Regions from separate parts of the Achromobacter sp. D7-1 genome, predicted to be linked through region 1. Evidence: riboswitches for the same ligand, from Rfam matches in the RefSeq annotation. Region 1 holds a riboswitch; the other holds the start of a gene.
What was found. A riboswitch is a leader RNA that binds a small molecule or an ion and turns the genes downstream of it on or off. The one in region 1 is predicted to bind manganese.
Positions count from the first base shown of each region.

Region 2: it holds a riboswitch for manganese, as region 1 does, so the genes downstream of both, AC6LKD_RS11595 (sodium:calcium antiporter) here and mntP (manganese efflux pump MntP) in region 1, are expected to answer to the same signal.

Region 1 covers NZ_JCBAMT010000012.1:92,962-107,543, reverse strand. The annotation lists gene AC6LKD_RS08025 (lysozyme inhibitor LprI family protein) at 1-624, shown strand, start outside; gene AC6LKD_RS08020 (DUF4377 domain-containing protein) at 1,064-1,786, shown strand; gene AC6LKD_RS08015 (sigma-70 family RNA polymerase sigma factor) at 1,917-2,423, shown strand; gene AC6LKD_RS08010 (FecR domain-containing protein) at 2,420-3,403, shown strand; gene AC6LKD_RS08005 (TonB-dependent siderophore receptor) at 3,470-5,908, shown strand; gene AC6LKD_RS08000 (CopD family copper resistance protein) at 6,045-6,488, shown strand; gene AC6LKD_RS07995 (DUF6389 family protein) at 6,543-6,992, opposite strand; gene AC6LKD_RS07990 (LysR family transcriptional regulator) at 7,088-7,993, opposite strand; gene AC6LKD_RS07985 (sulfatase family protein) at 8,127-9,710, shown strand; gene AC6LKD_RS07980 (Bug family tripartite tricarboxylate transporter substrate binding protein) at 9,760-10,728, shown strand; yybP-ykoY riboswitch at 10,766-10,941, shown strand; gene mntP (manganese efflux pump MntP) at 10,948-11,520, shown strand; gene AC6LKD_RS07970 (TehB-like domain-containing protein) at 11,575-12,354, opposite strand; gene AC6LKD_RS07965 (Crp/Fnr family transcriptional regulator) at 12,416-13,135, opposite strand; gene AC6LKD_RS07960 (ABC transporter substrate-binding protein) at 13,197-14,201, shown strand; gene AC6LKD_RS07955 (ABC transporter permease) at 14,209-14,582, shown strand, end outside.
Region 2 covers NZ_JCBAMT010000020.1:74,529-89,110, forward strand. The annotation lists gene AC6LKD_RS11535 (AzlD domain-containing protein) at 1-9, opposite strand, end outside; gene AC6LKD_RS11540 (AzlC family ABC transporter permease) at 6-755, opposite strand; gene AC6LKD_RS11545 (branched-chain amino acid transaminase) at 952-1,872, shown strand; gene AC6LKD_RS11550 (zinc-finger domain-containing protein) at 1,951-2,172, shown strand; gene AC6LKD_RS11555 (YybH family protein) at 2,210-2,632, shown strand; gene AC6LKD_RS11560 (YheT family hydrolase) at 2,650-3,750, shown strand; gene AC6LKD_RS11565 (M48 family metalloprotease) at 3,784-5,310, opposite strand; gene galU (UTP--glucose-1-phosphate uridylyltransferase GalU) at 5,367-6,218, shown strand; gene AC6LKD_RS11575 (cytochrome c oxidase assembly protein) at 6,244-7,119, opposite strand; gene AC6LKD_RS11580 (porin) at 7,207-8,310, opposite strand; gene mgtA (magnesium-translocating P-type ATPase) at 8,363-11,161, opposite strand; gene AC6LKD_RS11590 (hypothetical protein) at 11,584-11,937, opposite strand; gene AC6LKD_RS11595 (sodium:calcium antiporter) at 12,378-13,382, opposite strand; yybP-ykoY riboswitch at 13,435-13,624, opposite strand; gene AC6LKD_RS11600 (aminopeptidase P N-terminal domain-containing protein) at 13,753-14,582, shown strand, end outside.

The sequences.
Region 1 (14,582 bases):
CGCGCCATGCTGGCGCACAACCAGAAGCGCTGGATCGCGGCGCGCGACGAGGCGCTCGCGAACCTGATCCAGGATCCGGGCGCGGTTCCAGAGGGCAAGACGGCTGCCGCAGTCGCCCGCGAGCTGATCCGTGACCGCGCGGCCGAACTCCAGGCCACGCGCAAGGGCGCTGCGCTGCCGGACCTCATCAGCCGCGCGGTCAGCCAGCAGCAGTTCCAGGCGCAATTCACCGGCGGCGCTTACGCCGGCTACTCGACTTCATGCGACTTCTTGCCGGGCGAACACGCCTACTATGGCTGCTTCGCGACGCGGCATTACCAGAACAAGGACCGCATCTGCTCCGTCGACGAGTACTGGGCCACGGGCAGCGTCTATACCAAGCGCTATGTCGCCAACGTGGTGGATGGCAAGCCCCAGTTGGCGGCGTCGTGCTCGTTCAGCAGCTCGGACGAGGCATGCTCCGATACCATGGGCGAGACCAAATGGAACATGAAGCCGCAACAGCCGGACTTTTCCTATCCCGCCAAGCCGCTGCCCAAGATCGATGGAGAGATCATGGGCGACGACGATTACGAATGGGCCCGGGCGTGCCTGACCGGCGCGGCCTATCCGCAAGCCAATTAAGCGCGGAGTGCCTCGCAAGGGCGGCAGGCCGGATGCCGGCGAGATTTCATGATGATTTCCGCACTTTGCCGGCAGGAAGGGGTGGTGTTCGCAATACTTGCAGTATTTTGCGGGTAATGTGTCGAATGGTAATGTCTGGGTGAGGGCCGCGGACACCCGCCTGCGGGCCGCAGCCGCGCCTGTTGCAGGAGAGGAAATCCGGTCGTGCGCGCGTCGTTTATCGCGTTTTTCAGGCCGGATCTACCGCAAGATTTTGAAACCGACTGGACGGCGCCGAGTCCAAAACGTCCATTCTGCGAACGTAGAATCCCGCTTTTCATCAGTGCCATCCGGCTGACAGGAACGAATCATGAAGAAAACCATCCTCCTTGCGTCCGTATGCGCCGCGCTGCTGCAAGCTTGCGCTCCGACCTCCTCTCCCCGTGAAGGATCGTCCTCCATGCCCACTACCGCCACTACGCCCGCCAGTCCCGACGTGAATCTGCCCGCCTATTACTGGCGCCTGGCTTCCGCCACCGACGCGGCTGGCAAGCCCATTGCCGCGCTCCAGGCCGGCGTCGAACACCAGTTGCGCCTGTCGTTCTCGCAGGACGCCCTGAACATCCGCGGCGGCTGCAATGCGCAGTTTGGCGGCTACACCTACAAGAACGGCGTGCTGCAGGTGGCCAACCTTGCGTCGACGATGAAGGCCTGCGACCAAAGCCTGATGCGTCTGGACGCCGAAATCGGCCAGCGCATGAAGGGCGAATTGCGCGCCACGTTCAGTGGACACGCCTCCGAACCCGGGCTGGAACTGGTCGCGCAGGACGGCAGCGTCCTGAAGTTTGTCGGTGAACCCACGCCCGAGACCCTGTACGGCAGCGCTGGCGAAATCATGTTCCTGGAAGTGGCCGCGAAGAAGACCGAGTGCAGCCATCCGCTGATTCCCAACTATCAATGCCTGATGGTGCGCGAACGCCGCTACAACGAAGCCGGCGTGCAGCAGCCGACCAAGGACAAGTGGCATCCGCTGTATCAGTCCATCGAAGGCTTCCAGCACCAGGACGGCGTGCGCACCGTGCTGCGCGTGAAGCGCTACGACTGGAAGAACCCGCCGGCGGACGCGCCCAAGCAGGTGTATGTGCTGGACATGGTGGTGGAGCAGGACGCGTCGAAGAAGTAAGACGCCAGCTCCACCTGGATAGCCCGATTGCGCCCGGCCCCTGGAGACAGCGGCCGGGCGCAGTCATTTCACCCGGCGCGGGCACAATATTGTAAATTATAGTTATTCTCATTTATAACCGTGCGTCTTCATGGCCGCCTCCGACCCCTCTCCGCGGCATCCCCTGCACACGCTGTACCAGGAACATCAAGGCTGGCTGCAGGGCTGGCTGCGTAAAAAGTTGGGATGCGCCTGCGACGCCGCCGACCTGGTGCACGACACCTACCTGCGTGTGCTGGCCCGTCGTGAACCTGGCGACATCCGCGAGCCGCGCTCCTATCTGGCGACCATCGCGCACGGCCTCATGGTCAACCACCTGCGGCGCAGGGATCTCGAACGCGCCTATCTGGAAACGCTGGCGCACCTGCCCGAAGCGCAGTCGCCGTCGCCCGAGTCGCGCGCCATGGCGCTTGAAGCCTTGTGCGAGATCGATGCCATGCTGGACGGCTTGCCCGTCGCGGTGCGGCGCGCATTCCTGCTTTGCCAGCTTGAAGGCCTGACACACGCGGACATCGCCAAGACCTTGGGGGTGTCGGTCGGCTCGGTGCGGCTGTACATCGCCCGCGCCCTGCGGCAATGCCTGGAATTCGCGCCATGAGCGCCGGCGAAGCAGGGCGCATCGACCCGCAAGCGCTGGACGGCGCGGTGGAATGGTTTCTGCGGCTGACCTCGGGCGCCGTCAGCCAGGCGGACCGGGAGGCATGGCAGGCCTGGCGCCAGGCCGATCCCGAACACGAGCGCGCCTGGCAGCGCACCGAAGCCTTGACGCGCCGTTTCGAGGCGCTGCCCAAGGGCATGCTGCCGGTGCTGGGGCGGCCGCGCTCATCCGCCCGCCGGGCCGCGCTGGGCAAGCTGCTGGTGCTGATCGGCGCCGGCGGGGCTATCGGTTACGCCCAGGTCGATGAGGCCTGGCGCGGCTGGGTGGCGCAGTACCGCACGCCGGTCGGCGCGCGGCGCGAGGTGCTGTTGGCGGACCATAGCCGCGTAGTGCTCAATGCCGCCACGGCCATGGACGTGCTGTTCGATGCGCAGCAGCGGCTGATTGCCTTGCACGGCGGCGAAATCCTGATCGAAACGTCTCCAGACCCGCAGCAGGTTGCGCGGCCCTTCATCGTGCGTACCCGCGAAGGCAGCATCACCGCGCTGGGCACGCGCTTCGTGGTCAGGCGCGACGACGGCGTATCGGCGGTGCAGGTGTTGGAAGGGGCCGTGCGCGTGGCGTTGCCGGGGGCGCCCGCGGATGCGGCGCGCATCGTGTCGGCGGGCATGGGCTTACGCTTCACCAGCGGGCATATCGACGGCGCCGAAGCGCTGGTTGGCGATCCTTCAGCCTGGCAGCGCGGCATGCTGCAGGTCGACAGCATGCCCTTGAGTGAATTCCTGCGCGAATTGCAACGCTACCGCAAGGGCTGGATCGATTGCGCGCCCGAAGTGGCGCATCTGCCCATTTCCGGCGCTTTCCCGCTGGCCGAACCCGACCGGGTGCTGGCCACGGTGGCGGACACCCTGCAGCTCGGCCTGCGCTATCGCACCCGTTACTGGGTGTCGCTGGTGCCGCGCGGCGAGACTATTTTGTAACGGCGACTAGCACTTTCTGCGTCTTATCTGGCTACGAGGATAAGACCAATATCTGGAGTGCATGTCATGCCCCGTCAGCTTCCCCCGTTGCGCGCAAGCGTTTCCCTTCCTGCACTGCTCGCGGCCGGCGCGTTCGCGCTGCCGTTGGCCGGGGTAATGTCGCCTGCTCATGCGCAGGCGCCTGCCGGGCAGATCAGCGTGGCCATCGAGCCCGGACCGCTCAGCGCGGCGCTTTCGGCCTACGCCGCCCAGGCCGGCGTCCTGCTGTCGTTCGATCCCGCCCTGACGCGCGACCTGCAATCGCCCGGACTGCGCGGCAGCTATGGCTTCGAGGACGGGCTGCGCCAGTTGCTGGCCGGCAGCGGCCTGGAGCCGGCGCGCCGCGCCGACGGCGGCTATACCCTGCGCAAACTGCCGCAGAGCGAGATCACGGCCTTGCCCGCCGTGACCGTCACCGGCGCGGGCGACGAAGGTCCCTCCGAAGGCACGGGCTCCTACACGGTGCCGGCGACCAGCGCCGCCACCCGCATGCCGCTGTCGCTGCGCGAAACCCCGCAATCCATCAGCGTCGTCACGCGCCAGCAGATGGACGACCAGAACCTGAACACGCTGGACGAGGTGCTGCGCCAGACGCCCGGCATCGCCGTCGACCGGCTGGATGAGCGCGTGCAGTTCACTTCGCGCGGCTTCGCGTTGAACACCATGCTCGATGGCGTACCCACGCTGTCGTTCAAAACGCCGTCCGCCGAAGCGGGCATGATCAACACCGCCATCTATGACCGGGTGGAAGTCGTGCGCGGCGCGGCGGGCCTGCTCAACGGCGTGGGCGAGCCTGGCGGTTCGGTGAATCTGGTGCGCAAGCGCCCCACATCGGAATTCGCGGGGCATGTCACCGCCGGCGTCGGCCGCTGGAACAGCTACAACGCGGAAGTGGACCTGGGCGGCCCGCTGAACAGCGCCGGCACGCTGCGCGCCAGGGTAGTTGCCGCCCGCACTGCGGGCGACAGCTTCATCGACTACAAGAAGCGGTCCGACGATGTCTTCTATGGCATTCTGGAAGCCGACATCCTGCCGGGCACCACGGTCAGCCTGGGCTACGAGCACCAGAAGACCGCCATCGACGGCGCCAACTTCGGCCAGGCGCCGCTGTTCTACAGCGACGGCACGCGTACCAATCTTCCCCGATCCTTCAATCCCGTGACGCCCTGGAGTCAATGGGACATGTACACGGACCGGATATTCGCCACGCTGGACCATCGCTTCAGCAGCGGCTGGCACATCAAGATGGATGCCAGCCGCTTGAAGAATGAAAGAAGAGCGGCCTGGGGCTATCTGCTGGCGTACCGGCCCATAGATCCGTCGGGTGCCTCCACCATCGAACTGCGCGACAACCCGGCAGACTCGACCAACAAATCCTTCGACATCTACGCCGAAGGGCCATTCCAGGCGTTTGGCAGGGAACACCGCGCCGTGTTGGGGATGAGCTACAACCGCTACACCAGCGAACTCAATCTGAATTCGGCAAACCCTGCCGGCTGGGACCGCCGCCCCGTGAATTTCTACGAGCTGCGCGACGTCCCCAAGCCGTCCATGCCCTACACCTTCTTCAACACTTTCCTGGATGCGAAGGAAACCGCCATCTATGGTTCGGCGCGGCTGAAGGTTGCGGACCCGGTGTCGGTGATACTCGGCGCCCGGACTACGTGGTACGAAGAAAATTCATCGTCCTACAACGGCCCCGCCAATCTCTGGACCACCAACCCGACCGCCAAGGAAAACGGCGTCTTCACGCCCTATGCCGGCGTGGTCGTGGACGTAAGCAAGGACTTCTCCGCCTACGCCAGCTATACCCGGATCTTCATTCCCACCACATCGCGGGACGCCAGCAATGTGGTGCTGCCGCCGCAGACCGGGCAGAACTATGAAATCGGCCTGAAGGGCGAACACCTGGACGGCAAACTGAACTCCAGCTTCGCGATCTTCCGCACCCAGGAGGAAAACGTCGCGGTCGAGGACCCGTCGAGCCCACCGCTGCCGGACGGGAGCACGCCCTACCGCGCGGTCAAGGGCGCGCGCAGCAAGGGTTTCGAGCTGACCTTGGCCGGCGAAGTGGCGCCCGGCTTGCAGCTGATGGGCGGCTATACCTACTTTGCCAAGCGCGACGCCGAAGGCGGCTTGCTGCTGCCCAGCACGCCCCAGCGGCTGTTCCGCCTTGCTGCCAGCTACCGGCTGCCGGGCGAGTGGAACAAGCTTACGGTCGGCGGCAACGTCAGCTACCAGAGCAGCATCTACTACGACGAGGCCAGCGGCCTGGGACGCGCCACCCAGGGCGGCGTCACCTTGTTTGGCCTGATGGCGCGCTATGACTTCAATAAGCATGTTTCCGCTTCCGTCAACGTGGAAAACCTGACCGACAAGTACTACTACAGTGGCTTGGGGGGCTACAACGGCTACAACTACGGGACGCCCCGCAACGTCTGGATGAAGGTGAGCTACAAGTTCTGAACGGGGCTGCGGGGGCGGTGAGAGTCAGGCGTCGGGGGAGCGTCCCGTGCCAGCAGGGGACGTTTGATGTTTGTCATGTTGCAGCGAACGGCGCGGATGAGACAATCCTGACTGATGGTCTTTCCCACACGCAGCCATGAACACCTACCCCTTGCTGCTCATTCTGCACCGGCTCGCCGCCTTCCTGTTTGTCGGCACCGTCACCTTCGAGGTGCTGTTCCTGGAGCCCGTGCACAAGCGCCTGTCGCCTGACGTGCGCCGTGCGCTGGGCAGCCAGTTGGCGCCGCGCGTGCGTGCCGTGCTGCCTTGGTCGGTGGTGGTGCTGTATCTGGCCGGCCTGGGCCTGGCCTGGCAGTATCGCAGCGCGCTGGCCGATCCGTTCGCCTCGTCCTTCGGCCTCTTGCTGTCGCTGAAGATCGCGCTGGCCTTGAGCGTGCTGGTCCATGTCGCCACCGCCCTGACGCTGGCGCGGCGCCAGCGCCTTACCGGGGCCTTGAGCCGGCGCATGCATGTCAGCGTGTTCTGCCACATGGTGCTGATCGTGGTGCTGGCCAAGGCCATGTTCTATGTGACCTGGTGAGCGCGGTTCGCGCTGGCGACGAGCTGTACGCCCGATAAGGGCAGCCGACGCAGCCTATGCCGGCAATACCAGCGGCTCGCGCGTTCCGTAGCCTTCTTCCCCATACGCCAGCCCGGGCAGCGGCGAACGGCCCTGGCCGCTGGCTGCCCACAGTTCCGCCACCCACTGCATCGCCGTGTCGACGATGACGTCCTGCACGTTGAAGCCAGCTTCGTCCGACGCGAACAGGGGCACCTCGGGTTCGATGCCGTCTTCCGTATGGCGGACGTCGAACAGGTAGCGGTGACCTTCGATGGCCTTGTTGAGCACGAACAGGTCCGGACCTTCCAGACTGGCAACCACGGAAAACGTGCCTTCGCCGTCCTGGTCTGGGAACACCACGAAGTGGATCTCGCGCGCTTTGGGCGGCAGGGCGGCGATCAGCGCCGCCAGCGTGGCGTTGGCCGCGGCGCCGTGGGCGCGCAGGATGCGCAGCAGTTCGATCTGGTATTCGGATTGGGTCATGGAAATTTCCGTTCAGGGCCGGCCGTGCGCCGGCGCGTCCGCCATTGGATCCGCGGCGGCGAGTCCCGTGAATTATCTGCCATTTTCCATGACGGTCACCGCGCCAGCCGCATGCACTCCATGAAGTACGCCGCATGCTCCGATGCCAGCGCGGCATCGCGCCACACCATGCCTGTGATCCCCCGGCTGCGCATCGGCAGCGGCAGTACCTTGATCATGTGCTGCTTCGCGAAATGCCGTGCCAGCCGCTCCGAGATCGGCAGCACCAGGTCCGATCCCTCCAGCAGCGCCACATTGACCAGTACCGACGACGATTCCACCTGATGCCAGGGCGTGGGCTGGCCGGCCAGCGCCAGTTCGTAATCGATGCGGATCCGCATGGGCGTCGAGTCGCCGGGCGCGATCCAGGGATACTCCTGCACATCCTGCCAAGTCACTTTGCGCCTTTTCGCCAGCGGGTGCGCTGTACCCACGGCCAGGCAGATGGGCTCGCCGTACAGCTCTTCGTAGTGCAGGTTGCGCGGCAGCGAGTGCTGCTCCAGACGCCCCACCAGTACATCGAAGGTGCCTTCCTGCATCAAGGGCAGCAGGTAGTCCAGCGTGTTCTCTGTCAGGCGCAGCAGCACACGGGGATAGCGTTCGCGGAAGCGCTGGATGCTGGGCGGCAGCAGCACCGGCGCGATGTTGGGCGTGACGCCGACCGCCAGCGTGCCGGTGGCGCCGCGGGCCAATTGCGCCATGGTGTCCTGGGCGCGTCCCAGCTTGCCCAGGATCTCGCGCGCGTGAGTGCGCAATTCCAGGCCGTAGTGCGTGGGCTCGATGCCGCGTGCGTGACGGTCGAACAGCGTCAGGCCGATGTCTTCTTCCAGGTCCTTGAGCCACTTCGACAACGCGGGCTGCGTGATGTTGAGTTCCGCGGCGACCTGGCTCAGGTTGCGGGTTTCGCACAGGCGCACCAGGATGGCCAGGTGGCGCAGGCGGATGCGGTGGGTCCAGTCCATGCGTGCGTCCTTTAGACATAAATTCACGGTTATGGCTCGGTAATATTAATTCATTATCAATTTATGCCTCCCCTGCACATAATGGCCTGACAACAGAGCCAAGCCGGCGCAAAGCCGGCGGCGAGGAGACACGATGCAGCCGAATTTCCTGCTATTCATCACGGATCAGCAGCGCGCGGACCATCTGGGCAGCTATGGCAATGCCATGCTGCGCACGCCGGAACTGGACGCGCTGGCGGGGCAGGGCTGGTCAGCGGACCGCTTCTATGTGGCGTCGCCCATCTGCATGCCCAACCGCGCCACCCTGATGACCGGCCGCATGCCCTCGGTGCATGGCGTGCGCCACAACGGCATTCCGCTGTCGCAGCGCGCCACCACCTTCGTTGACCGCCTGCGCGGCGCGGGCTATGCCACCGCGCTGATCGGCAAGTCGCATTTGCAGAACATGACCGGCAAGCCCGCCATCTGGCCGCCGGCGGGTGATGGCGCTCGCGGCGAGGCCTGGACCGCCGAGCCCGGCAACTACGACCAGGAATGGGGGCCGCTATGGCGCACGGATCCCAGGCATGACCTTGACATGCCGTTCTATGGCTTCGAGCGCGTGGCGCTGGCGGTGGACCACGGTGACCAGGTTTGGGGCCACTACGAGCGCTGGCTGGCGCGGGAACACCCCGAAGCGCGGTGTCTGTGGGGCCCTGAACACGCCTTGCCCGCACCTGGCTTTGTGCTGACGCAACATCACCAGGCCTGGCGCACCCGCGTGCCTGAGGAATGCTCCACCACCGCGTACGTCGGCGACCAGACCATCGCGCAGCTGCGCGAGCATGCCGCCAGCGGCAAGCCTTTCTTCATTCAGTGCTCATTTCCCGACCCGCACCATCCCTACACGCCTCACGGCAAATACTGGGACATGTACCAGCCTGACGACGTGATCCTGCCGGAATCTTTCCATGCCAGCGCCGCGCCGGGCCATCATCCGCCGCCGCACGTGGCCTGGATGCACCAGCAGCGCGACCAGGGCAAGGCCGTCAAGCACACGCCTGCGATCTTTGCCTGCACCGAGCGCGAGGCGCGCGAGGCGATTGCGCTGAACTACGGTTCCATCAGCCATATCGACGCCACGATAGGCCGCGTTATGCAGGCGCTGCACGAGAACGGGCTGGACGACAACACCGTCGTCATCTTCACCAGCGACCATGGCGATTACTTCGGCGACCACCAATTGCTGCTCAAGGGGCCGATCCACTATCAGAGCCTGATACGCACGCCGTTCATCTGGCGCGATCCGCAGGCAGCTCCGGTCTCGCCGCGCAGCCAGGCGCTGTGCTCCACGGCCGACATCGCTGCCACCGTGCTGGCGCGCGCCGGCCTGCCGGCCTACAACGGCATGCAGGGCGCGTCCCTGCTGCCCCTCATGTCTGGCGAGGCCGACACCGTGCGCGATGCGGTGCTGATCGAGGAAGAGGGCCAGCGCACCATGTTCGGCTTTCCCGGCCGCACCCGCATGCGTACCTTGCAGACCGCGCGCCACCGTCTCAGCGTCTATGCCGATGCGGCCTGGGGCGAACTCTATGACCTGAGCGAAGATCCCCACGAGCTGCGCAATCTGTGGGACGACCCCGCCGCCAATGCGCTGCGCGCCGAATTGCTGATGGAGCTGTCGCGCAGCATGATCCGCCACGCCGAGACCAGTCCGCATCCCAGCGCCATTGCCTGATGCCCCGCAACGGTGCCGGCCTCGGGGTCGGCGCCACCCAGGAGAAAGCATGATCAAGTCCTTGCTGTTCTGTACGGCGCTGCTCGCGGCCGGAACCTCGGTTGCCATGGCGTCCGATTACCCCGCGCGTCCCGTCCGACTCATCGTCAACTTCCCGGCCGCCGGTCCGCTGGACCTCGAAGCCCGCGCCATCGCCCAGCACGCGGGCAAGATCCTGGGCCAGACCATCGTCGTTGAAAACCGCTCCGGCGCTTCCGGCAATATCGGCGCGCAGTCCGTGGCCCAGGCAGCGCCAGACGGCTACACGCTGCTGATGACGCTGGACACGCTGATGACCGTCAATCCCTACATCTTCAAGGGCCTGGACAAGGACGTCACCCAACGGCTGGAACCGCTGAGCCTGGCCGGCTCCTTCGGCCTGGCCCTGGCGGTCCGCCCCGAGCTCGGCATCAACACGCTGGACGAATTCCTGCGCTACGCCAAAGCCAATCGCATCACCTATGCCTCCGCCGGCTATGGCAGTCCCGGCAACCTCGCCTTCGAAAAGCTCAGGCTCGCAGCTGGCATGGAAGTCGCGCACGTGCCGTATCGCGGCAACGCTCCGGCTGTGAATGCCTTGCTGGGCGACCAGATACAGGCCGCCTTTCTCGCCACGCCTGGGGTCCTGCCGCATGTGCGGGCCGGCAAGCTGAAAGCGCTGGCGGTATCGGGTAAGGAACGGGACGCCGACCTGCCTGAAGTCCCCACCGCGGCGCAATCGGGTGTGGCCGGGCTGAAGAACTATGACGTGTCGTTTGCATTCCTGGTGATGGCGCCCAAGGGGACGTCCAAGGAAATCGCGCGGGTCTGGGAAGATACGCTGGCCAAGGTCTATGTCATGCCGGAGTTCCAGCAGAGCATGGCCGTGCTGGGCATGCGCGGACCGTTCGCGGGCAAGGCGCAGGCCGAGGCTTGGGTGGACAGAGAGGCGAAAGGTTGGAAGGAGGTGATCGAGAAGGCGGGGATACGCGGGGAATAGCGCTGTAACACACCTGTCGGCAGGCTCTGCTAGACTGCCTTTACTCTTTGGGGAGTAGCCTCCCCGCGGCCAGTTCCGCGGGGGCTTGCGTCAACATTCTTGGCTACTCCGGCCATGGCGCAAGCGGCATTCACGCTTGGCGAGACCACGGATTTTTCGCGCGACGCTGGGCGGCGCGGAGGATCCGTGCCGTTTCCGCCCAGTTGGATCTTTCCTCAAATGAATGCCATCGCCATCATCGTTCTCGCGTTCGCCATGTCCACGGACGCCTTCGCCGCGGCCATCAGCAAAGGCGCCGCGCTGCATAAACCCCGATTTCCGGAAGCCCTGCGCACAGGGCTGATCTTCGGTGTGATCGAAGCCATCACGCCAGTGATAGGCTGGGCGCTGGGCTCCGTTGCGGCCAGGTATGTGGTTGCCTGGGACCATTGGATCGCCTTCGCGATGCTCTGTATCCTGGGCTTGCTGATGATACGCAACGGCCTCAAGCAAGAGGACGAAGATGCCGAACCCGTCACCCGCCATTCTTTCTGGCTGCTTGCCGCAACCGGCTTCGCCACCAGCATCGACGCCATGGCCGTGGGCGTGGGGCTGGCATTCGTCGACGTGAACATCGTGGTCGCAGCCATTGCCATCGGACTGGCCACTACCCTGATGGTGACGATAGGCGTCATGCTGGGACGCGTGCTGGGCAGCGTCGCGGGCAAGCGGGCCGAGATCCTGGGCGGGATGGCGCTGATGGGGATAGGGGCGGCGATTCTTTATGAACATTTGAGCGCCGCAGCCGCCTGAAGAAAAGGGAGCCCGGAAGAGTGCGGCGCGGCGGCGCCGCCTCTGCGATTCCGGTCAGGCGGCGTCTTCCGGGCCGTCCGCTCGGCAGAACGTGATCTGAAAACTGCCCGGTAGTTCGAACGCCACATGGTGCCGCACCTGCGGCTCTATCAGCACTTGCTGCCCGGCCGTCAGCACCGCTACGGCGTGCGGCGGATCATCCAGCGTATAGCGCAGCACGCCGGCGTGCACCTTCAACAAGCCCCAGGTGCCGGCCTTGGTCGTGTGCGCGGCGCGCAAGCCAGCCGGCAGGTTGTCGGGCGTGAACACCGGACTGTCGCGGTAGGGCCGCACGCCTTCAGGCAGCGAGTCGGGCAGGCTCGGCAGATCTTGGCGCTGCTGCCACACGCTCCACAGCTTGGCCGCGATGCGTTTGGCCATGGCGTCGGCCTGGGCTTGCAAGGCCGGCCGGCCGAGCCCGGCGGTGACTCCATGGAACAGGGCCAGCCAGCGCTGGAACAGAGGCCATGAAAGATCCGGGATGCGCGCATGCGCGGGAATAGGCGCGCCCTTGAAGCGGCGCGTGCCCAGCAGCAGCGCCGACCAGAAATCGCACAACAGGTCCAGGTGGTGGTCCCAGTCCGCCACGCGGGAATTGAATATCGGACCCAGCGTTTGGTCCTGGCGCACTTGCGCATAGAAGCGGTGCACCAGTTGCCGGATGTCTGCTTCGGTGATCGGGAGCGCAGCCGGAACTGGCGCAAGGGGAGGAACGGATTCGGACATGGGAGCGGGGGAGAGGATCTGCCCGCATTGTCCGACGCGCACCGCCGCGCCGCCGATGACGAAAGTCATTGGCGCCGCGGCTGGAGTCATCACAGGCCACTGCGCGGCGCCGGCCCAGCCCGGCCAACCGTTAGAACGGCCGCTTCGCCGTCGTCGCCAGCCTGGCCAGAGGCGCCGAGTCATGCACTGCCCATTGGCGGCGCTTGCCGCTGATGTAGCCCTGCGTCTGCCAGTCGTTGAGCAGGCGGCTCAAGGTTTCGGCGCGGATGCCCAGGTGAGCGGCAAGCTGGCGTTGGTTCAGCGGCAGCGTCAGCGCGGCGCCCTGGCGCTCATGCAGGCCCATGAGGTAGTTGGCCAGCCGCTCGGGCGCCGAGCTGGAAGTCATCCAGTCGACCTTGTTCACCTGGTCGTACAGGCTCTTGCTGAGCGCGGCCAGCAGCTTGAGCGCCAGATCCGGCCAGCGGCGGCAAGCATCGTGCAACTGTCGCCGGCCCAGGCGCCAACCCAGCAGGGCGCTGCGGGCGCGAGCCTGCATGGGGTAGCGGCCGTGAGGCATGAACATGGCCGCTTCCGCCATCAACTGGCCCGGCTCGAAGACCCGGAATACGCGTTCGTCGCCGTTGTAGCTGTAGCGCATGACCTCGGCCTGGCCGCTTTCTATCAGCACGTAGCTGGAGGCTTCGTCGCCTTCGCCAAACAGGATCTGCCCTGCCTCGGCCCGCAGCGGACTGGCGCCGCGCAGCAGGTCGGCCGCGACTTCCTGGTCCATGCCTGGGGGCAGGCCGTGCAGCAGCGGATGTCTTGCCAGCAATGCCACTACGGCCGCGCCGGCCAGATTGATATTTGTCATTCTGGGTCTTTCAGTGTGAATGGGAGAATCTTAAACGATAACAATTCTTATTTGAAATTCAATGAACGACTTGCACATGCGCCGCCGCTTCTGCGCGGCTGCCCTGGGAACTGCGCTTTTGCCCGGGGCGGGAACCCTGCGTGCGGCATTGCCGGATCGCCGCACCGTCCTGACGCTGGCAGGCCCCGGCGCCGTGGTCAGCTATCCCCTGATGCACATGGCGGCCACCGGCGCGCTGGCGGATCACGCCGGGCAGCTACGTTTCCGCCTGTGGCAGACGCCGGATCAACTGCGCACGCTGCTGGTGAACGGCGAGCTGGACTTCAGCGCCGCTCCCAGCACGCTGCCGGCCTTGCTGCACAACCGCGGCATGCCTGTGCGCCTGTTGAATATCTCCGTATGGGGCATTCTGTGGCTGGTCAGCCGCGATCCGGCGGTGCAGACCTTCGACGATCTGGCCGGCCGCGAACTGGTGGCGCCTTTTCAGCGCGATCTGCCGGCCGTACTGCTGGATACTCTGCTGGAAGCGCATGCCGCGCGCGGCCTGGCGCCGGTCGCCTTGCGCCGTACCCGCGACGGACAGGACGCCATCGCGCTGATGCTCAATGGCCAGGCAGGGCAGGCGCTGCTGGTCGAGCCCATGGCCTCGCTGCTGTTGTGGCGGGCTGAACAGACCGCAGGGGCGCCGGCGCTGCATCGCGGCCAAAGCCTGGAACAGGCTTGGAGCGCTGCCTTTCCCGCGCAGCCCACGCTGCCGCAGGCCGGCGTCATGGCGGCAGCCCGCGTGGCGGGCGATGCGGCTTTGTGCCGCGCCGTGGACCAGGCCTACGCGGCCTCCGCGCGCTGGTGCGTCGAGCATCCCGCCGACTGCGCCGCGCTGGTGCGCGAGCATCTGCCGCATCTGCCCCTGGCGGCCATCGAGACCGCCATCCGCGGCACGCGCCTGCAGAGCCGCAGCGCCCGCGACGCGCGCCCCGAACTGGAGGCACTGTACCGCCTGCTGGCCGGCCGTTTTCCGCAAGCCATCGGGGGCGGCCTGCCACCCGTTGGCTTCTACGGACCATGAGGGTCCGATGAACACCTATTCCAAAGGTCCTGCCGTCGGGGCATCTGCGCGGACCTCGCGCGCCTGGAGCGCGGCCGGCGTGTTGCTGCTTTTGCTGGCCTGGCATGTGGCTGCGCGCCAGCTCGGTCCGCTGCTCATGGCCACGCCGTGGGAAGCGCTGCGCGCTGTCGTTCCGCTGGTGCGCAGCCCACAGTTCTTCGCCAACGCAGGCGTCAGCCTGATGCGCATCGGCATAGGGGTGCTGGCGGGTGCGTCCATCGGCTTCGCGCTGGGCGTGCTGGCCGGACATAGCGCGCGCTTGCGCGGTTTGATCGAACCGCTGCGCTGGCTGCTGATGGCCATGCCGCCGGTGGTGGTCGTCGTGCTTGCCATGCTGTGGTT
Region 2 (14,582 bases), on a different contig from region 1:
GAGGGTCATGCGCGGGCCTTGAAGTAGCGTTCCGCCCAGATGCCGGCGACCACGCCCGCCACGACGGCGGCCGCCAGGCCGAGGCGCAGCGGCAGGACCTGGCCCGTCCAGGCGACGACGCCGGCGGCCAACATGGAAATCAGCATGGGCTTGGTGTTGGCCAGCGGCACCGTAATGGCCAGCAGCGCCAGCACCGCGGCGAAGTCCAGCGACCAGCCCGTCGGCACCATGGTGCCCAGATAGATGCCGACAATGGAGGACGTCTGCCAGACGAACCAGCCCGGCGCGATGGCGCCCAGGAAGAACCAAAGCTGTTCGCGCGTACCGCGCACGGCCGCATCGCCGTAGCGCGGCATGAACAGCACGAAACCCATGTCGGTCGTGAAATAGCCCAGCCCCAGCCGCTTGGGCCAGGACAGGTGGCGGAAATAGGGATGCAGCGCCGCGCCGAAAATGAGGAAGCGCAGATTGACGACACAACCGGCGGCGAAGATCAGCCAGAGCGGCGCGCCGGTGGCGATGAGCGGCAGGGATGTCAGCTGGGCAGAACCGGCGTACAGCAGCAGGGTCATGGCCAGCGCCATGGTCTCCGTCAGGCCGGACTTGACCATGGCCACCCCGGTGACCAGCCCCCAGGTGGCGGTGGCAATCAGGGCGGGCACGATGGCGTGGACGCCAGCGCGGAAGGCGGTGACGCGTTCCTGGCGGACCGCAATGGGGTCTTCGGTTTCAGGAAGCGCAGATTCAGAGGACAACGGCAGGCCCCTGGCGATTCGGACAGGACGACATGGAAACTCTAAGGAAAAGGAACGCACGACAACCCGTTCGCCCGCCGGGATCACTGCGCGCGGGCCTGGCGGCGCCGCGCCGGGGCGCGAATAGGCGCGTATTGTAACCTCGCTGCTTGATACAATACGGGCCTCGAGATTCTTGGGCTCTTGGGAGTAGACCATGTCGATGGCAGACCGCGACGGCTTCATCTGGTATGACGGCAAGCTCGTACCGTGGCGAGACGCGACCACGCACGTCCTGACGCACTCCCTGCACTACGGCCTGTCGGTATTCGAAGGCGTGCGCGCCTACCGCTCCGAGATCGGCACCGCCATCTTCCGCCTCGAAGACCATACCAACCGCCTGTTCAATTCGGCGCACATCTACCAGATCCCCATGCCCTTCGATCGCGACACGATCAACCAGGCGCAGCGGACGGTCGTGCGCGAGAACCAGCTGGAAGCCGGCTACCTGCGCCCCCTGGTGTTCTACGGCCCCGAGAAGATGGGTGTGTCGCCCAAGGGCGCCCGGGTGCACGTGGCTATCGCCGCCTGGCCCTGGGGCGCCTACCTGGGCGAAGAGGCGCTGTCCGCGGGCATCCGCGTCAAGGTATCGTCGTTCGCGCGCCAGCACGTGAACGTCACCATGCCGCGCGCCAAGGTCGCCACCACCTACGCCAACTCGATCCTGGCCAATACCGAGGCCCTGCAGGACGGCTACGACGAAGCCCTGCTGCTGGACACCGAAGGCTTCGTGGCCGAGGGCTCGGGCGAAAACCTCTTCATCGTCAAGGACGGCGTGCTCTGCGAACCGGAGATCGCGTCCGCCCTGACCGGCATTACCCGCTCCACCATCCATGCGCTGGCCGCCGACCTGGGCCTGCGCGTGGTGACCAAGCGCCTGACGCGCGACGACGTCTATATCGCCGACGAGGCGTTCTTCACCGGCACCGCCGCCGAGGTAACGCCCATCCGCGAAGTGGACAACCGCCAGATCGGCACTGGCCGGCGCGGCCCGATCACGGAGAAGCTGCAGAAAGCATTTTTTGACGTGGTGAATGGCCGCAACCCGAAGTACCATCACTGGCTGAGTAAAGTCTGATCCGCGCGGCCCGGTCCCCGACCAGGCCGCATCATTGCCCCAACCTGCCGTTTACCGGTTTTTTTTTCAGGAATATCCATGACCGCTGCTGCTCCGGCCGCCGTCCCCCACCCCCACGAAGTCATCGAGGTCGGCGCCGACGACCTGCCCGTGTTCTGTCCGGGCCCCAAGGCGCCGCTCTGGAGCATGCACCCGCGCGTGTTCCTGGACGTGGCCCGCAGCGGCTCGGCCAGCTGCGCCTACTGCGGCGCCGAGTACCGTCTGAAGCCCGGCACCGTGCTGCACGGCCACGGGCACTGAGTCACCCGCTCTACAACGTCGACCCGTATCCGCCATCATGTTCGCCACGCCCGAAGAAGCAGAGCACGCGTTCTACGAAGCCCTCGAGCAGGCGGACGTCGTGCGCCTGATGCAAGTGTGGGCGGACGACGAGGAAGTCGTCTGCATCCATCCGGGGGGCCTGCGCATCGTCGGCCATTCGGCGGTGCACGACTCCTGGCAGCAGGTGCTGACCAACGGCCCGCTGCACGTGCGGCCCCTGCGCCCGCTGGTCATGCTGAGCATGATGTGCGCGGTGCACGTGCTGGTGGAACAGGTGGCGGTACAGACGCGGGAAGGCACGCAATTCGCCAATTGCTATGCCACCAACATCTACCACAAGGGCCCCACCGGCTGGCGCATGGTCATGCACCATGCCTCGCCGGCGCCCACGGAAGCCGGGGTGCTCGACTTGCACGACGTACCCGACATGCTGCATTGAATCGGGTGGATTTTTAGTTGGCCGCTGCTCGTCTTGATACAACGCCCTGTCCCGTTCCCTCCTGGTTGCCCGGAGGCGACAGCCAGACGGTTTATGCCGCCCTGTTCGCGCAGTACCACCGCATCGCGTTCGTGCGCGAACGGGTGGACACGCCCGATACCGACTTCGTCGACTTCGACTGGACCGGCCCCGGCCTGTTCCCGCACAAGTCCGCCGACGGCGCGCCCGTCAGCGGCCAGCGCCCGGTCGCGAATGGCAAGACTGCCGCGGCCAGGTGGATGACGGACGCGGACTGGAAGTCCCTGCCGCATACGCCTGACACCCCCGCCCTGATTCTGTTCCATGGCCTGGAAGGCGGCAGCAACAGCCGCTACGCGCAATCTATCGCGCATCATTTCCGCGCGCGCGGCTGGATCGTGGTGATCGCGCATTTCCGCGGTTGTTCCGGCGTGCCGAACCGCCTGGCCCGCGCCTATTACTCCGGCGATTCGGCCGAGGTCGGCTTCATGCTGGAAACCGTGCGCCAGCGCATCCCGCATGCGCGCTGGCATGCGGTCGGCGTATCGCTGGGCGGCAACGCCCTGCTCAAGTACCTGGGCGAGCACCAGGAAGACACCGGCTGGCTGACCGCCTGCGCGGGCGTGTCCGTGCCGCTGGACCTGGTGGCTTGCGGCAAGACGCTATCCACCGGCATGTTCAACCGCCGGGTCTACACCGCTCATTTCCTGAAGACGCTCAAGCACAAGGTGCTGGAGAAGGCGCATCGCTATCCTGGCGCCGTCGACGTCATGCGCATTGCGCATGCGCACGACCTGCGCGAATTCGACGACACCTACACCGCGCCCATGCATGGTTTCCGCAATGCGCTGGACTACTGGACGCGCGCGTCCAGCAAGCCCTGGCTGCCGAAGATATCCGTGCCGACGCTGGTGCTCAATGCGCGCAACGATCCGTTCGTGCCGGCCGCGTCGCTGCCGACACCCGAGGATTGCTCGCCCGCCATACTGCTGCACCAGCCCACGGACGGCGGCCATGCCGGTTTTCCGACGGGCAGCTTCCCGGCTCATCTGAACTGGCTGCCGCAGCGGCTGGGACGCTTCTTCGAAACCGGCCAGTAGGGCGCCTGCGCCCTACCCCGCCCGGCCCGGCGCTCAGCCCGATTTGAAGCGTTCGAGCAACTGGCGCTCTTCGGCCAGCTTGTCCTTGACTTCCTTGATCTGCACGTCGATCTGCGACTGCTCGTAGAAATCGGTGGACATGTTGCGCGCCTGCTGCAGCTGCGATTCCGCGGCTGCGTAGGCGCCCGTCATGACGTAGTAGCGGGCCTGGTCGCGGCGGGCCGCCACCGGCTTGCCGTTGCGGTCTTCGCTCTGCGCCAGCATCTGGTAGAGGCTGGGCTCGTCGCTGCCCCACTGCTTGATCCTGGCCCGCAGGTACTCCTGCGCGTCCGTGTGGCGGCCGATGCTTTGCAGCGCCTGGGCGTAGGCGATGCCCAGGGCCCGGTGGCCGGGCCAGCGCTTGGTGCCGGCCTGGGCCAGCTCCAGCGCCCGGGGGTACTCCTTGCGCGCCAGGGCGATATCCACGCTGAGTTTGGCCAACTGGGCCGAGCTGCGGCCGTCCGCCGACGCCAGATTCCAGTTGCGCTCGGCCTCCGCCAGGTTGTTGCGCTGGAACGCCTGCAGCGCCAGGCCGTAGTAGGCGGCCGACTTGCGCACGCCCGACAGCGCCTGGGCCTCGTCCTGCAACTGCTGGCCGGCGGTGCGCAGGCTGACCGCGTCGCGGCCCTGCACCACGCGCATCTTGGCGCGGATGTACCAGAAATCGTCGCTGTCCACGTGGCGCGTCACGGGAGACTGGTTGCGCACCCGATTCTGCACGTCCGACATGCGCTCGATGGAGAGCGGGTGGGTGCTGGCCCATGAGCCGCCGCCGGCGCCTTCATTCAGGCGCGAAGCGTTCATCAGGCGCCCGAACATCTGCGCCATGCCTTCGGCGTCGTACCCCGCCTTGGTCAGCATCTGCAGCCCGGCCCGGTCGGCCTCGCGTTCCGCATCACGGGAAAAGCCCAGTTGACGGTTGATGGCCGCGGCTTGGCCGAAAGCCGCCACGCCCACCGCCAGATTGCCGCCGCCCCCGGCCAGGGCCGCCAGCAGCGCGCCGGCGAGGCTGGCCAGCATCACCATGCTGTTCTGGTTCTGCTGGGTCATGCCGCGGGCGATGTGGCGCTGCACGACGTGGCCGATTTCGTGCGCCAGCACTGCGGCCAGCTCGGACTCGCTGGCGGAAGCCACGATCAGCCCCGTATTGACGCCGATGAAGCCCCCAGGCATGGCGAAGGCGTTGATCTCGGGGTCCCGCACGCCGAACATCTCGACCTCGGGGACCGCGCCGGGCGCGAACGCCGCCAGCTTGCGCCCCATGGTAGTGAGGTACTGGCTGAGCTCGGAATCGTCCACGTAGGTCGGGTCGCGCCGCCCCTGGGCCATGATGGCCTCGCCCAGGCTGCGCTCCAGCATGGGGGACAGTTCGGCCGCGGACGCCGCCCCCATGGAGGGCAGGCCCACGGGCTGCGCCCAGGCAGCAATGGGGAGAGCGGGCACGGTCAGGGCCACGGACAGCCCGACGATTGCACCCCGTTTCGCAATCGAGCAAATGGATGGCATTTTCCTGCGGTTCATAAGCCTATGATAGCGATGCGCTTAAAATGTTTCATCGATAGCCCAACGAGGTTTCAATGCGTCCTGTCCGTAAAGCTGTTTTCCCTGTCGCCGGCATGGGCACGCGCTTCCTGCCCGCCACCAAGGCGATGCCCAAGGAAATGCTGCCCGTGGTCGACAAGCCGCTGATCCAATATGCCGTGGAAGAAGCCGTGGCCGCCGGAATCACGGATCTTATCTTCGTGACGGGGCGCAATAAGCGCGCCATCGAAGACCACTTCGATTCCGCGCCGGAACTCGAATCGGACCTGGAAAGCAAGGGCAAGCATGAGCTTCTGGCCATGGTGCGGGGCATTCTACCCGCGCATGTGAATTGCCTCTATATCCGCCAATCGGCCCCGCTGGGCTTGGGCCATGCGGTGCTGTCCGCCGCGCCCGCCGTGGGCGACGAACCCTTTGCCGTGCTGCTGGCCGACGACCTGATCGACTCCGACCAGCCCGCGCTGAAGCAGCTGATCGAGGTGGCCGTGGCGCAGAACGCCAGTGTGCTGGGCGTGCAGGACGTGCCGCGCGCCGATACCCGCAAGTACGGCATCGTGGCCACCCGCCAGGGGGATGCCAGCGCCCACGGCCGCACCGAACGCGTCACCCATATCGTGGAAAAACCGGATCCCGAAGCCGCGCCGTCGACGCTGGCCGTGGTGGGCCGCTATGTGCTGGAAGCGGCGATTTTCGACCACCTGCGCTCGACCAAGATGGGCGCTGGCAACGAGATCCAGCTGACCGACGGCATTGCCTCGCTGATGCGCGAGCGCGCCGTGTATGCGCACCGCTATGAAGGCGTGCGTTATGACTGCGGCAGCAAGGCCGGCATGTTCCAGGCCACCGTGGCGCTGGGCAAGAAGTACCACGGCCTGCTGCCGGAATAGCCGCAAGCCTGCGGTGGCCCGCCCCCTAGGCGGACACCTCGCGGGCCTTCGCCCTGGCCCGCGCCTGGGCATCGCGGTCCGCCTTGCGCAGGCGTCCCTTGGCCGACAGGCGCATCAAGGTTCCCAGGGCCACCATCAGGCCGATCACTTCGACCAGCGCAGCCGGAATCCACATGGTCAGGCCGCCTATGGTCTGATCGGTCTGGGCCGACATGGCGATGGCCCGGCCGCACAACTCGAACAGCGGGTAGATATCGCTTTCAGTAAAGGCGATGATGGCCCCCGCCACCATCTGCGGCAGCATCGTCAGCACGGGCGAAATGACGCGGCCGCCCGGCGTCATGGCCGCCGGCGGCGCGGGCCTGCGGTCCAGGATCAGGTTCCAGTACATGAAGCCGCTGATCACCACCGACCAGTTCATCAGGCGGTACAGGCGCCAGTCCAGCATGGAATAGAACTGCACCGACGGGATTAGCCAGACGATCACCAGGAAGACGAATAGCGCCGGCACGAAGATCTTGTGGGTCAGCAGCGTCACCGTGGCGCGACCGGCGCCGGTGCGCAGGAAGTCGCGCAGGCGGATGCGCCAGCTCATCGGGAGCCCCGCCCGCATCACCTGCCCAGGAAACGCCGCCATGACCAGCAGCGGCCCCAGATGGTGCAGCACCAGATGCTGGATGCGGTGGATGAAGAACATGCGCTCGGCGTAGTAATCCAGCCGGGTATGCATGGACAGGTACAGCAGCACCATGCCGGTCCAGAACAGGATGCGGCGGGCGGCGGTCACGTGATGGACTTTTTGGCCGCGCACGAACAGCGCGATGGCCACCAGGAAGGAGGCCACCAGCGTGGGAGAGAACTCCCAGGGTATGAGCCATTCGAGACTATCCATGCAAACCATCCGGAAAACGTCGGGGCTGTACGAGGACGGGCGCCATGCGCCGCACCCGCCGATTGTAGTTGACCCCGGCCCGCCCTGCCCCGGCGCTCAGAAACGGTGTGAAATGCCCGTGCCCACGCGCGTGGTGTGGGAATGGGCAGGATCGAACTGGTCGTCCAGCGTGTAGTTCGACGCATAGCCAACAAAGGCATAAAGCGTCGTGCGCGGGGACAGGCCGTAGGTATAGCCCAGAGTCATCACCTGCGCATTGCGCGCCGTCATGCCGTTGTCCCAATGCCAGTCTGGCCGCGCCAGCGACCATTGCAGCAGCACCGTGCCCGGCCCCACCGGCACGCTGGCGCCGACCAGCCAGGCGTTGACCGTGCCGCCGCGCACGAAGGCGGCCGGTCCCAGGCCCATGCCCAGGCCGTCCGGATCGCCGCCGTCCAGCCCGACATCGCCATTGCGCTGGCGCGACCAGGCCAGGGACAGCTTCAGCACCTCGAAATCATACGAAGCGCCCAACTGCACCGCCTGTGGCCGGCCGTTGCTGCCAGGCGGGGCCTCGGCCAGGCGCAGCTGGTCCCAGGTGGCGACCGCCAGCAAGGGTCCGTCCTCATATTTCAGCCCCAGGCTGAGGGCGCGGTTGTTGTTGGCGGTACGGAAGCGGCTGCGGTCGTCGGCGTCGAAGGAATAGCCGATGCCGGCCTGAAAGCCCTGCCAGACCGGCGTGTAGTAATTGACCAGGTTGCTGAATTGGTAGTTGTCGGACGCCTTGAACGTGGCGCCCATCCCCATTTCCTTCCAGGAGGCGATTTCCAGGGAATTGCCGTAGACCTGGCCTATGGTGTGCTGACGGCCCAGCCGCAAGTCGCCATAGCTGTCATGGGCCAGCCCCACCCAGGCGGCGTAGTTGAAGAGGCGATCGTCGTCGGCCCGCTTGCCCGACGAGGGATCGAAGCCGCTTTCCAGCTGGAAGCGGGCGTTCCAGCCGCCGCCCATGTCTTCCGCCCCCGTCATGCCCCACAGCGAGTCGGTCAAGCCGCCGTTGAGCAGCCCGCTATGGCTGCCCTGCCCCGACACCTTGGTGACGGCCACGCCCGCGTCGACCACACCGTACAACGACAGCCCCTGTGCGGTATCGGCGCCGCGCGCCGCCAGGGGAAGAGCCAGGCCGGCCGCCATCAGCGCGGCAAAAGTAGCGATTCTCATGCGTTTCTCCTGATTGCGCGGCGGGCATGTGCCCGCCGCGGTCCTCATCTACTTATTGCCAGCCATAACGGCGGACCCAGATTCCCTTCAACAACTGCGTCAGCGTGCAGTAGGCCAACAGGATGCCCACCAGCCAGGGGAAATAGCTCCATGGCAGCGGCTGCAGCTGGAGGTATTCCGCCAGCGGCGAGAACGGCAGCAGCAGCCCCATCGCCACCACCATCAAGGTCATGCCCATCAGCGGCCAGGCGGCGCGGCTTTGCAGGAACGGGATCTTGCGCGTGCGGATCATATGGACGATGAGCGTCTGCGACAGCAAGCCTTCGACGAACCAACCCGACTGGAACAGGGTCTGGTGTTCCGGTGCATTGGCCTGAAATACGTACCACATGAGCGCATACGTAGCGATATCGAATATGGAACTGATCGGACCGAAAAACACCATGAAGCGGCCCAGGCCGTCAGGGTCCCACTGCTGGGGCTGCTTCAACAGCTCTTCGTCGACATTGTCGAACGGAATCGCCGTCTGGGAAATGTCGTACATCAAGTTCTGCACCAGCAGATGGATAGGCAGCATCGGCAGGAACGGCAGGAAGGCGCTGGCCACCAGGACCGAGAAAACGTTGCCGAAGTTCGAGCTGGCCGTCATCTTCAGGTACTTGAGCATGTTGCAGAAGGTCTTGCGGCCTTCGATGACGCCATCCTCCAGCACCATCAGGCTCTTTTCCAGCAGGATGATGTCGGCCGCCTCTTTCGAGATATCGACCGCCGAATCGACCGAAATGCCCACGTCCGCCGCCCGCAGGGCCGGGGCATCGTTGATGCCGTCGCCCATGAAACCCACGGTGTTGCCCTGGGCCCGCAGGCTGTGCACGATGCGCTCCTTGTGGGCCGGCGTCAGGCGTGCGAACACATTGGCCTCGCGCACGGCCGCAGCCAGTTGCGCCTCGTCCATCGCCTCGATCTCGGCGCCCAGGTAGACCTTGCGCACCTCGAAGTCGACCTCGCGGCAGACTTTCTGGGTTACCAGTTCGACATCGCCCGTCAGCACCTTCATTTCGATGCCGGAATTCCTGAGCGCCTTGAGCGCAGGAGCGGTGGATTCCTTGGGGGGATCCAGGAAAGCCATGTACCCAACCAGCACCAGGTCGGACTCGTCGGCCACGCCATAGGTTTGCTGAGTGGGCGGCATTTCCTTGACGCCTACCGCGATGACGCGCAGGCCGTCCCGGTTCAGCTCCGCCGTCACGCGGCGGATGTCTGCCCGGCGGGCATCGGTCAGCAGATGCTCTTCGTGGCCCACGCGCAGGCGGGTGCAGGCCGACAGCATTTCTTCCAGCGCGCCCTTGCAGATCAGTTCATGGTGTTCGCGGCCGTTCTCGGTCTCGTTCACCACCACCGACATGCGGCGCCGGGAAAAGTCGAAGGGGATTTCGTCGACCTTGCGGTACTTCGCCGCCAGATCGAGCTTGCGCTCGACCTCGGCGTGCTGCAGCACCGCCACGTCCAGCAGGTTCTTCAAGCCGGTCTGGTAGTAGCTGTTGAGATAGGCGTAGGCCAGCACATCGTCGCTGCTGGCGCCATACACATCCGTGTGGCGTTCCAGCACGATGCGATCCTGGGTCAGGGTGCCGGTTTTGTCGGTGCACAGCACGTTCATCGCGCCCAGGTTCTGGATGGCATCCAGCCGCTTGACCACCACCTTGCGGCGCGACATGCGCACCGCCCCCTTGGCCAGCGTGGCCGTGACGATCATGGGCAGCATTTCGGGCGTCAGGCCCACGGCGATGGCCAGCGCGAACAACAATGCCTCCATCCAGTCGCCTTTGGTAAAGCCGTTGATCAGCATGACGATGGGCGCCATGACCAGCATGAAGCGGATCAGCACCCAGCTCACCCGGTTGATGCCTTGCTGGAACTGGGTCGGGGCTCGGCTGGTCTGCGTGACGCGCCCGGCCAGCTGGCCGAAATAGGTGCGCGAGCCGGTGGCCACCACCATGGCGCTGCCGGAGCCGCTGACCACGTTGGTGCCCATGAACGCCATGTTCTCCAGTTCCAGCGCGTTGGCGGTGTCCGTGCGCTGCGTGGCGTATTTTTCGACGGGCAGGGATTCGCCCGTCAGCGCGGCTTGCGCGATGAACAGGTCCTTGGCGCCCAGGATGCGGCAGTCGGCGGGAATCATGTCGCCGGCGGACAGGAGCACCACGTCGCCCGGCACCAGTTCCGTCAGCGGCGCCTCCACCTGGCGCGAGCCGCTGACATGCAGCGTCACGCCAAAAAAGCGGCGGGCGTCGCCTTCGGCCTGGGTGGCGGGATCGCTGCGCAGCACGGTGGCGGTGTTCTGCACCATGGCCTTGAGCGCCTCGGCGGCGCGGCTGGAGCGCTGCTCCTGCGCAAAGCGCAACACGGTGGAGATGAGCACCATGGCGCCGATGATGAACACCGCCGTCCAGGACTGGTCGTCCGGGACGGCCATGTGCACGTCGGTAAGCCAGGACAGCGCCGCCAGCGCGGTCAGGAGCAGGTTGAACGGATTGCGGTAGGACAGCCAGAGATGGGCTGGCCAGGAGAGCGGCTTTTCATGGTCGACCTCGTTGGCGCCGTAGCGTTCGCGCGCGGCCTGTGCCTGGGCTTCCGACAGCCCGCCGCGGCTGCTGCCGAACAGCGCGAACACGGCGCCGAAGTCCATGCGCGACAGGTCCAGCATCTGGCGGTTGGCGTGGCGCGCGGTGTCGGAGGCTGCGGCGGCGGCCGCTGCGCCTTGTTCCGGCAGGGGCGAGCGGCGGAAGTGCCTTGCGGTTTGCCGCAGGCCGGCCGCGGACGTAAAGAAGGACTTGAGGAACTTGAACATGGGAGTGCTCCGGTTGTACGTATCGTTGTCGGAGACACGGACGACCCTGCCCGCCGCGCCCGCGCGCAGGCAGCAGCAGGCCGCGGCTTTCGCGCAGAAAGCCGTCAAGCCGCCGCGTACAGGCGTGCGCAGGCGCCGGAGCAATGTTGCCGGTGTCCGGATCGCATGAAATGCGCCGGGTGCGGAAAACGGAAGGGAGCTAGCGGGGGAATCGATACCGGCGGCAAGAGCGCACAAGGCGTGGGCCAGGCCGGGGATTCTTGGCTGCGGACTCCGTACGGGCCAGGATGACTATCCTGCCTGTCGGCTCGCAGCGAGTAGACAGATCAGACAGGCATGCCGGCGCCGCGCACTGGGCGCAATCGAGGCTCGGGGTCTAAGGCACTAGGCATGATCTCTCCTGTGGAATGAATCGGCTGCCGTCAGGCCAGCGCGGCTTGCGCGGCGGCTTGCGTGGCTTGCGCGCCGAAATGGACGTGGCGCACGGCGGGATTGGCGCTCAGGCGACGCGCCTGCGACATCAGTTCGCCGCGCAGCTCCGGCGGGCAATTGACGGTGATGCAGGCCGATGCCATGCCAGGATCCCGGCCCTGGTCGATCTGTACTTGCGAGACGTCCAGGCCGGCGGCGCTGAAGTCCAGGCAGATCTGCTTGCGCAAGGCGCCCAGCTCGTCGCGCGGACAGATGACCGTCAGGCGCGAAGTGCCGCGGCGGCGGCCCAGGGCGGTGGCGCGGTCCACACCGGCGCGGCGTAGGAACAAGTCGAAGAAACGCATAACGACCTCCATTGCAAGAATGGGGAGCGTGATCGCGAATACGCGCGCACTCGCGCAGCGCTCGGCGGACTGGCACGGGCAAACGTGCACGAACGCTGACGCTGCGGATGGCGGCGGTTCTGGCGGTTTACGTTGGGGAGGTTCCCGGCAAGCCGCTGGCTTGCGCGATTGCCCGGGCTTGCGCCTGGAGCTTGGGATACAACCGCAACCTGTTCAACAGGCTGCGGCAGACGGAGTTCTGCGTGGACCTGTTAAACAGCGACGTCGATGCAAGATCGACTACTTTCGCCGGAATCGGTATTCACGAAGACTGCTCCTGGGATGGATAACAGGCAGGATTTTACGCGGGTTTCCACTTATGGACAAGGTTTTTGCCGCTAAATCGGACTTGAATGCCGCAAAAACCGGCGCGGGGCCGCAGCCCCGCGCGCAAACCACTGTCAGACGTAGAAATGCCAGCCCAGATAGGCGGCGAACACCGCATACAACCCGCCCACCGCCGACAAAGCCGGCACGCTCATGGCTGAACGGCGGAAACGCAACCACAGGAGACCGATAGACAACATCGTGAACAGACCAGCCGCCAGCAAGGGCGCGTCCAGCAGCCACGGCGTCATGAAAATCCCCAGCGCGCTGGGTATGGTCGCCTGGATCATCATGGCGCCCGAGATGTTGGCCAACGCCAGCCGCTCCTTGCCCTGGCGCACCCAGATCAGCGCGTTCATGATTTCCGGCAACTCGGTCGCCACCGGCGCCAGCAACAGGGCGGCAACGTGCGGCGACGCGCCCATGGCTACGCCCAACAACTCGATCTGATTCACGAACACATGCGATGCGCCGGCGATGACCACCAAGGCCAGCAGCGTCTGCGCAACTGCCCAGAACATGGCCGGGTCTTCATCGCGGGGGCGCAGCTTCAGCGGTTCCAGTTCCTCCGCATCCAGGCTGGCCTCGTCGCGGCTGAGTTCGCGCTTGACGTAGAGGCCGTAGGTGGCCAGGAACAGGATGCCCAGCCAGGGCTTCCAGGCAAAGGCCAGCAGACCCAGGCCCACCTTGAAGATGAAGATGCCCATGAACCAGGCCTGGTCGCGGGCCAGCCGGCGCTGGTCCGCGTTGATACAGTCCGCCTGCGTGGCCTGCCCGCGCCGAGCGCGCCACAGGGCCAGGCCGACCACCGCGTACGCCAGTGTCGCCAGCACCAGCGGGCCGCCCATGGCCGCGCCGACGCCTATGTCTTTTTGCTCAGGGGTTTCGCCGAACACAACGGCCATGAAGGTCACCGCGCTTTCCGGCAAGGCGGTGCCGAACGCGGCAAGCACGGTGCCGGTGGCGGTGGCGCCGAGCTGAAAGCGATGGCCGACCCATTCAACGCCATTTACGAAATATTCGCAGGCGAAGTAGATCACTGCCGCTGACAGGAAAAACAGGAACAGGGTGAGAAACATATAGGCGAGCCGGACGAGCAGAAACCAATTGGCGCGACGTCGCGGCTCGCCCGGCTGGGGTGAACGCAACGCGGCCAAAGGTCTCGCCTGGCTGGTCCATGCGGCGGGCTTGCCGACATGCATGGAACCGCTACTAGCGCCATGGAGTTCTAGCGGCTGCTGCGCAGCGCTGAACCACCAAGTCTGTTGACGCTAGCTCCTTTGAGGGGACAAAGGATGGCTACTCCCCAATGACAGAGCGGCGATTGTAGCAGCTTGCCCATCGGTATCCAGTGAATTCCGCGCAGGCCGCGTGGGCTGTTGCATCCGGGGGATGGCGGGTAAAGTAAACGGCATCCTCACCCTGCCGGGGTTCGCGCCCCAGTCCGCCATGAGCCTGCCTCCCGACGACATTGCCCCCTACGCCGCACGGCGCCAACGCCTGATGGAGCAGATGCGCGCCGATGGCGGCGGCATCGCCATACTGGCGACCGCCCCAGAGGCCACGCGCAACCGCGACGCGGAGTATCCGTACCGGCACGACAGCGATTTTTTCTACCTGACCGGGTTCACCGAACCCGGTGCCTGGCTGGTGCTGAGCGCGGGTGCGACCGACCGCGCCATACTGTTCTGCCGCCCGCGTCACATCGAACATGAAATCTGGGAAGGCAAGCGTTTCGGCCCCGAAGCGGCGGCAGCGCATTTCGGCTTTGACGACGCGCATCCGCTCGATGCGCTGGACGAGCTGATGCCCGCGCTGCTGCAGGACCACGCCACCCTGTACGCGCCCTTGGCGGGCGACAAGCGCAGCGACGGCCGCCTGCACCGCTGGCTGGCCGCGGCGCGCGAAGCCAGCCGCGGCGGCCATGCGCCGCCCTCCCGCCAGCAGGACGTCCGCGCCCTGCTGGCCGAAATGCGGCTGATCAAGGACGCCACCGAAATCGCGGCGATGCGGCGCGCGGCCAAGATCTCCGCCGGCGCGCATGTGCGCGCGATGCGCGTCGCCCGTGCCGGCATGCGGGAGTACGAGATCGAAGCCGAACTGCTGTACGAGTTCCGCCGCCACGGCGCGCAATCGGTCGCCTACAACAGCATCGTGGCCGCGGGCGCCAACGCCTGCGTGCTGCATTACCCGGCTGGCGAGGCGACGCTGCGCGACGGCGATCTGGTGCTGATCGACGCGGGCTGCGAGGTCGACAGCTATGCCAGCGACATCACCCG